2 regions of the Exiguobacterium sp. NPDC077395 genome follow, and region 2 is predicted to be linked to the other one. Evidence: riboswitches for the same ligand, from Rfam matches in the RefSeq annotation. Region 2 holds a riboswitch; the other holds the start of a gene.
What was found. Region 2 has a riboswitch for FMN ahead of ACQKD4_RS03905 (ECF transporter S component). Riboswitches for the same ligand answer to the same signal wherever they lie in the genome.
Positions count from the first base shown of each region.

Region 1: it holds a riboswitch for FMN, as region 2 does, so the genes downstream of both, ribD (bifunctional diaminohydroxyphosphoribosylaminopyrimidine deaminase/5-amino-6-(5-phosphoribosylamino)uracil reductase RibD) here and ACQKD4_RS03905 (ECF transporter S component) in region 2, are expected to answer to the same signal.

Region 1 is NZ_JBNNHU010000001.1:548,187-551,597, forward strand. It holds gene ACQKD4_RS02800 (undecaprenyl-diphosphate phosphatase) at 307-1,119, shown strand; FMN riboswitch at 1,200-1,341, shown strand; gene ribD (bifunctional diaminohydroxyphosphoribosylaminopyrimidine deaminase/5-amino-6-(5-phosphoribosylamino)uracil reductase RibD) at 1,495-2,559, shown strand; gene ribE (riboflavin synthase) at 2,559-3,200, shown strand; gene ribB (3,4-dihydroxy-2-butanone-4-phosphate synthase) at 3,200-3,411, shown strand, end outside.
Region 2 is NZ_JBNNHU010000001.1:760,030-763,440, forward strand. It holds gene ACQKD4_RS03895 (NupC/NupG family nucleoside CNT transporter) at 1-491, shown strand, start outside; gene ACQKD4_RS03900 (nucleotidyltransferase family protein) at 532-1,104, opposite strand; gene ACQKD4_RS03905 (ECF transporter S component) at 1,175-1,762, opposite strand; FMN riboswitch at 1,926-2,068, opposite strand; gene ACQKD4_RS03910 (HesB/IscA family protein) at 2,167-2,523, shown strand; gene ACQKD4_RS03915 (NAD-dependent epimerase/dehydratase family protein) at 2,636-3,411, shown strand, end outside.

The DNA.
Region 1 (3,411 bases), 210 kb from region 2:
GTCACAGAAAAACATTTCAAAAAATGGTAACAGTTCTATTACAAATTAAATCGAATTTCGTGATAAATGTAAACAAAAAGTTTTAATCAACCAAAAATGTCATATTTTTATAAAAAAGTACCCAACTGGAGAAATGGGGTCATCGCCTTCGCTCCAGATGAGTACCCTTCTATAATAAATTTAATTTTCAGACTAATCAATCGAATATTGAAATTACATCAAAAAATTTTTAACAGCTGGTCAACGAAAGTCCAATTCTGCTAAAATAGGCGCATTGAGTGAAAAACAGAAAAGAGGATTACCATTATGACAGTTTGGTTATTTTATACGTTGCTCGGATTGATCCAAGGATTCACGGAGCCGATCCCGATTTCATCGAGCGGACATCTTGTTATCTTCCAAGAATTATTTAACATCGACTTGCCGGGATTGTCATTTGAAGTTTTCGTAAATTTTGCTTCGCTCCTCGCGGTCTTAACGGTCTATCGTAAAGATGTCGTCCGCCTCATCGTCAGTTTATGGACGTTCCTCTTCAAGAAAGATCGGACAGATGAGACGATGGTCGATGTGAAGTTTATCGGATTGCTCCTCGTCGCAACGGTTCCGGCCGGTGTTCTCGGTGTCATTTTTGGTGACTGGATTGGAGAAGTACTCGGTGGCGTCGCGACGGTCGGATACACGCTCATCATCACGGGTCTTGCGCTTTGGTTCATTCGAAACATGCGCGGGAATAAAGGAGACGGCGGGATCACGTTACGTGACGCCGTATTGATTGGACTCGCCCAAGCGGTGGCGCTCATCCCAGGGATCAGTCGCTCTGGAGCAACCATCGTCATGGCAATGTTGCTCGGAATCAAGCAAGAATCAGCACTTCGCTTTTCGTTCTTCTTGTTCATTCCAATCAGTCTCGGGACGATGATTTTGGACGGTCCGGCGTTATTTACGAACCCAGAAACACGTGACTTGTTCGGTCCGCTCATCTTGGCGTTCATCGCTTCTTATGTGTTGACTGCGATTTCGTTGAAGTGGTTCCAGCACATCATGGCAAAAGGCGAATTAAAGTATTTCTCATATTATTGCTGGATTGTCGGACTTCTCGTCGTCCTCTTTCTCGCATAATCGAGGCGCTACTCTCACGGGTAGCGTTTTTTGTTTTGCGAAATAAAAACAATTGCGATACAGTAAATCTGTACAAACAAATATTCCTTCGGGGTCGGGTGAAATTCCCAACCGGCGGTGATGGGCCATGCCCTAAGTCCGTGACCCGGGCGCACGTGTGCGAACGGTGGATCTAGTGAGACTCTAGAGCCGACAGTATAGTCTGGATGGGAGAAGGAACAAAAAACAGGTCCGTGTGACCTGTGCTTCGTCGTACGCTTTTCTGTAAAGAAAACGTTTATTTGGCTTGCCCAAAAACGACGAAACCCTCCCACCAAGACCCTAAGGACCGTTCCTTAGGGTCTTTTGTTTGTACGGAAAAAAGGAGGGAGAACGATGAAACAGTACATGCAACAAGCCATCCAATTGGCGAAATCTGCCGACGGACAGACGGGTGTGAACCCGCTTGTCGGCGCCGTTCTCGTCAAAGACGGTCGCGTCGTTGGGTTAGGCGCCCATCTCAAGGCGGGCGAACCACATGCTGAAGTTCACGCGATTAAGATGGCAGGTGCGGCAGCGTACGGGGCGACACTTTACGTCACGCTTGAGCCGTGCTCGCATCACGGGAAGACACCACCGTGTGCCGACTTGATCGTTGAATCCGGAGTCAAACGAGTCGTCATTGCCATGAAAGACCCGAACCCGCTCGTTGCCGGAAAAGGGATCATGCGCCTCAAATCGGCTGGCGTCGAAGTTGAAGTCGGGTTACTTGAAGAGGAGGCACGGGCACTAAATCCAGCGTTCTTGCGAGCGCTCGAGACGAAGCGACCGTACGTCATCTTAAAGACGGCGACGAGTCTCGATGGAAAAGTTTCATTGGATTCTGGTGAGAGTCAATGGGTGACAAGCCCGGAAGCCCGTCGTGACGTCCATGAACTACGCGCCAAAACCGATGCGATTTTAACGGGAATTGGAACGGTGCTTGCGGATGATCCGGCACTGACCGTTCGATTGGACCGTGAGACACGTCAACCGAAGCGAGTCGTCCTCGACCGTGACCTTCGCTTGCCACTCGCGAGCACGCTTGCCCGAACGGCCGAAGACGTCCCAGTGCTTCTGTTCACCTCGTCGGACGACAGAGAAAAACGGGAACAGGCACGTGCCATGGGAATCGAGTTATTCGATTATACGTCGCTCGGAAACGTGCTCGAGACACTTTACGCGAACGGGGTTGGACGCTTATTGATCGAGGCGGGACCGACACTTGTCACGTCCCTTCTTGACGGAGGCTATGTGGATGAATGGGTTGCCTATCAATCACCGCGCGTGTTCGGCGGGAAAAACGGTGTCTACCGTTCACAACAGGAAGGCTCGCTGGATACGATTTCTCGTTTTGAGATTCAGCAGGTCGAGACGATCGGACCTGATCTGAAAGTCGTCCTTCGAAAGGGGGCGCTCTGATGTTTACAGGAATCGTAGAAGAAATTGGTTCGGTCAAAGCGGTGAAACGAAACGGTCCGTCCTTGCGGCTCGTCCTATCGGGGGCAAAGGTGCTCTATGACGTAAAAATCGGCGACAGCATTTCGGTAAATGGGATTTGTTTGACGGTCACAACGTTTGACGCGTCGACATTCGCCGTTGATGTGATGCCAGAGACACTGAAAGCATCCAGTCTAGATGGGGTGAAGCCAGGGACGCGCGTCAATCTCGAACGGGCGATGCCTGCGAACGGACGATTCGGCGGGCATTTCGTGTCCGGGCATGTTGACGGCGTCGGGCGCATCACCAAGAAGCGTCCACTCGCGAATGCCGTATATGTCGACATTCAATGCGACCCTTCGCTTCTTTCATACATTGTGCCGAAGGGATCGATTTCGGTGGACGGGACGAGTCTGACCGTATTCGACGTATCCGAACGTGGGTTTACGCTGTCGTTGATCCCGCACACGTATAGTGAGACTGTTCTCGGGTCGAAGCACGTCGGTGAACCTGTCAATTTGGAATGTGACCTGTTGGCAAAATATATGGAAAAACTAGTCGGACAGTCGAAGATGACACTCGAATCTTTGGCATCACAAGGTTATGGGAAGGCGGGATGGTAATGTTTGATTCGATTGAACGGGCCATTGAGGAATTAAGACGCGGACGTCCGATCATCGTCGTCGATGACGAGAATCGTGAGAATGAAGGTGACTTTGTCGTGCTTGGTGACAAGACGACACCCGAGACGATGAACTTTTTAATCACGGAAGGGAAAGGACTCGTCTGTGCGGCCGTCGCCGAAGAAGTGGCGGCACGCCTTGAGCTTGAACC
Region 2 (3,411 bases):
GTGGTGCTTCTGACGGTCTCTTCCTTGCTTTGAACGTCGGTGCAATGCTTCTCGCGTTCGTTTCATTGATTGCGCTCGTCAACTTGATCCTCGGTTCAGTAGGCGGACTCTTCGGATTTGATAGCTTGTCACTCGAATTGATTCTTGGTTATGTGTTCGCGCCACTTGCATTCGTTATCGGTGTTCCGTGGGCAGATGCAGTACAATTTGGTAGCTTCCTCGGTCAAAAACTAGTCTTGAACGAATTCGTTGCCTTCTCTGAGTTTGCACCAATCATCGGTTCTGGTGATTTGTCAGCTCGTACAGAAGCAATGATTGCATTCGCACTTTGTGGTTTCGCCAACATTTCATCACTCGCGATCCTTCTCGGTGGTCTTGGTGGTATGGCACCAAACCGTCGTGGTGACATCGCGCGTATGGGTGTCCTCGCAATTCTCGCAGGTACGCTTGCAAACTTGATGTCAGCTACATTGGCTGGACTTCTTCTCTAATTAGTATAAGAAAACGCGATCACTTCGGTGGTCGCGTTTTTTAGTGTAGGGATGATGTATACAATTTGACGTTCGGCCATTGAGCTGGCCAATTTTTTTGAGCCATTCGTTTCAAGTAGATTGGATGTTTTGAGGTGCTTGTTTCAAAATATGGTGTAGGTCTAGCTTGTAGTGTGAGAAGGTCTTGAACGCCATAGGGTGCTGAGAGAATGAGCTCACCGTCTACATTGAGACGTACCCCGATTGCGGTCACCGTCTCGGGGAAGTGCGCTAGCGCATCGACCGATGACGTATATGGTGGCAAATGGTTCACATGATGCATCCTCGCTTGGTTTTTTACAGACCAAGGTACGCTCGGGTCGAGTTGATTCAACACCTGTTCTAATTCTTTTTCGATGGATTCTTCTGACTGAGTAGGGTCGAAATAAATCACATCGACGTCGTCCGTTTGGGTCGGTGCATCGTATCCATGAAGATGGTCCCATATTTTTGCGCGAATATAGCCCGCGCAAATCCACCAGTCGGGCAGATGAAGGGTAGCAACGGTGCGAAGAAGGTTCATAAGTTCTGCATCTTGTTGTAAGAAATCAATCAAATCCTGCTCGTGTTTCATCAATCAAACTCCTCCTGATCAATCAGATTGAAAAAAGCACCTAGGCAACGCCTAGATGCTCGTATATCGATTATGCTTGAAGTTGTACGCGCTGACGTTCGATCCACGGCTTCAATTTCAAGAAGAGTGGAACGAAGAGTGCGCTGATCAAGATCGCTTTAATCAAGTTGAACGGTAAGATCCCGTAAAGGACGAGGTCCGTCTTCACGGCCGGGTCGGCCATGTCTGCCATTCCGAAGAAGAAGGCATAGGCTGGCAAGATGACGAGATAGTTTAAAATGGCGAGGCTGAGTGCCATCGTGATTGTACCGGCGAGTAGTCCAGAAGCGAGTGCTTTGTTCGTCTTCCGTTTGTGGTAGAACCATGCAACCGGGTACATGAATGCGACACCTGCGAAGAAGTTTGCGACCTCTCCGACCGGGACACCGCCACCGTTAAAGACATAGTACAAGACGTTTTTCAATCCGACGACCACGACACCTGCGAGTGGAGAAAAGACGATCCCAGCAATGAGTGCAGGAATGTCACTGAAATCCACTTTGAGGAATGGCGGTAAAAATGGGAGCGGGAAGTTGAATAGCATGAGTACGAACGAAATCGTCCCGAGCATCGCCAAAGTCACCATAGTTGTCAATCGTTTGTTGCGCGTAGTTTTCATCAGAATCTCTCCTTTAGGTCGCTCCTCGATGAATGGCATCCGTCGCATATAAAAACCCGATTGCAATAAAGACAATCGGGAGAGTTTACGCGCATACGAAATAGATGTTTTCCGAGGTGGAAATGTCCACGTCAAAGAAAACATCCGGATATCGGTCGGATGCCGCCATCTTCTCCCATCCAGACTGTACTGTCGGCTTTCGAATCTCACGAAATCAGCAAGCAACGCCTTGCTCGCTCACGGGCTGAGAAGAATAAATTCTTCAATACCGCCGGTCGGGAATTTCACCCTGCCCCGAAGATGGAACGATTTAATTTTTTTTGTTACAGTTTAGTTATACAAGATAATGCACAAAACTACAAGTCAATTGACTTGAATTGAAGATAAAATGAGGAGGAGTTCAGATGATTCATTTGACAGAATCAGCAGCACTTCAAGTACAAGAGATGATGAAACAGACCGAACGCCCGGATGCACAATATTTGCGAGTGAAGGTCCAAGGTGGCGGATGTACAGGACTTTCATATGGAATGGGCTTTGATGAGGAAAAGACGGATAAAGATATTCAATTCGACCATCACGGCGTCCGCGTCATCGTTGCGGAAGTCGATCACGGGGTCGTCGATGGGCTCGAGATTGACTACAAGCAATCGATGCTCGGTGGAGGATTTACGATTAAAAACCCGAATGCCATCGCCACGTGTGGCTGCGGTTCAAGTTTCCGTACGGCAACGAACGCTGGGACACCAGGAGAATGTTAATTATTTTAGACTATGGAGCGCCATAGTCTTTTTTTTGTGCGATTCGACCAGTTACGGAACGTCGGGGAAAGGGAATGTAGGGAAGAGAATCGTATTGAAGGGGGCTAGGGTGATGAGGAAAGTATTGATTTTTGGAGGATCGCGCTATTTCGGGAAACGACTTGCCTTGCGACTCGCGGAGGCGGGGGACGATGTGACGATTGTGACAAGAGGCCAACTACAAGTACCAGAAGCCGAAGGGATACGGTCCATTAAAGGAGACCGACAATCGGTCGCGACGATGAAAGACTTGGCACGAGAACGCTATGACCTCGTCTACGACAATATTTGCTTTACCCCGTATCAGGCAAAAATCGCCTCGGATGCGTTCATGGACAAAGTCGGAAAGTATGTCCTGACGTCTACAATGTCGGTATACGCGCCGGGACCTGATTTAAAAGAGAGTGACTTTAATCCGCTCCATTATGAATATCATCTAGAAGCCGAGCATGACTACGGACAAGGGAAGCGAGAGGCAGAGTCGTTCTTCTTCCACCGGGCTTCGTTCCCAGTTGCGACCGTACGCTTACCGATTGTCCTCGGACCAGATGATTATACAGATCGACTCAAATTTTATGTGGACGCGATTCGCAACGAGGAACCGATTGTGTTGCATCGTCCAGAAGCGAAAATGGGCTTCATCTCGAGCGCGGAAGCAGCAGCATTTTTAGAATGGGTGGGACGTGCGAACGTGACTGGACCCTTCAACGCTGCGAGTGACGGTCTCATCTCCATGGGTGCTTTAATGGAACGAATCGGGCAACATGTCGGAAAACCTGTCCATATCATAAAAGATGGGGAGTCGTCCCCATATGATTCGGACGTCGACTATTACATGTCGATTGCTGA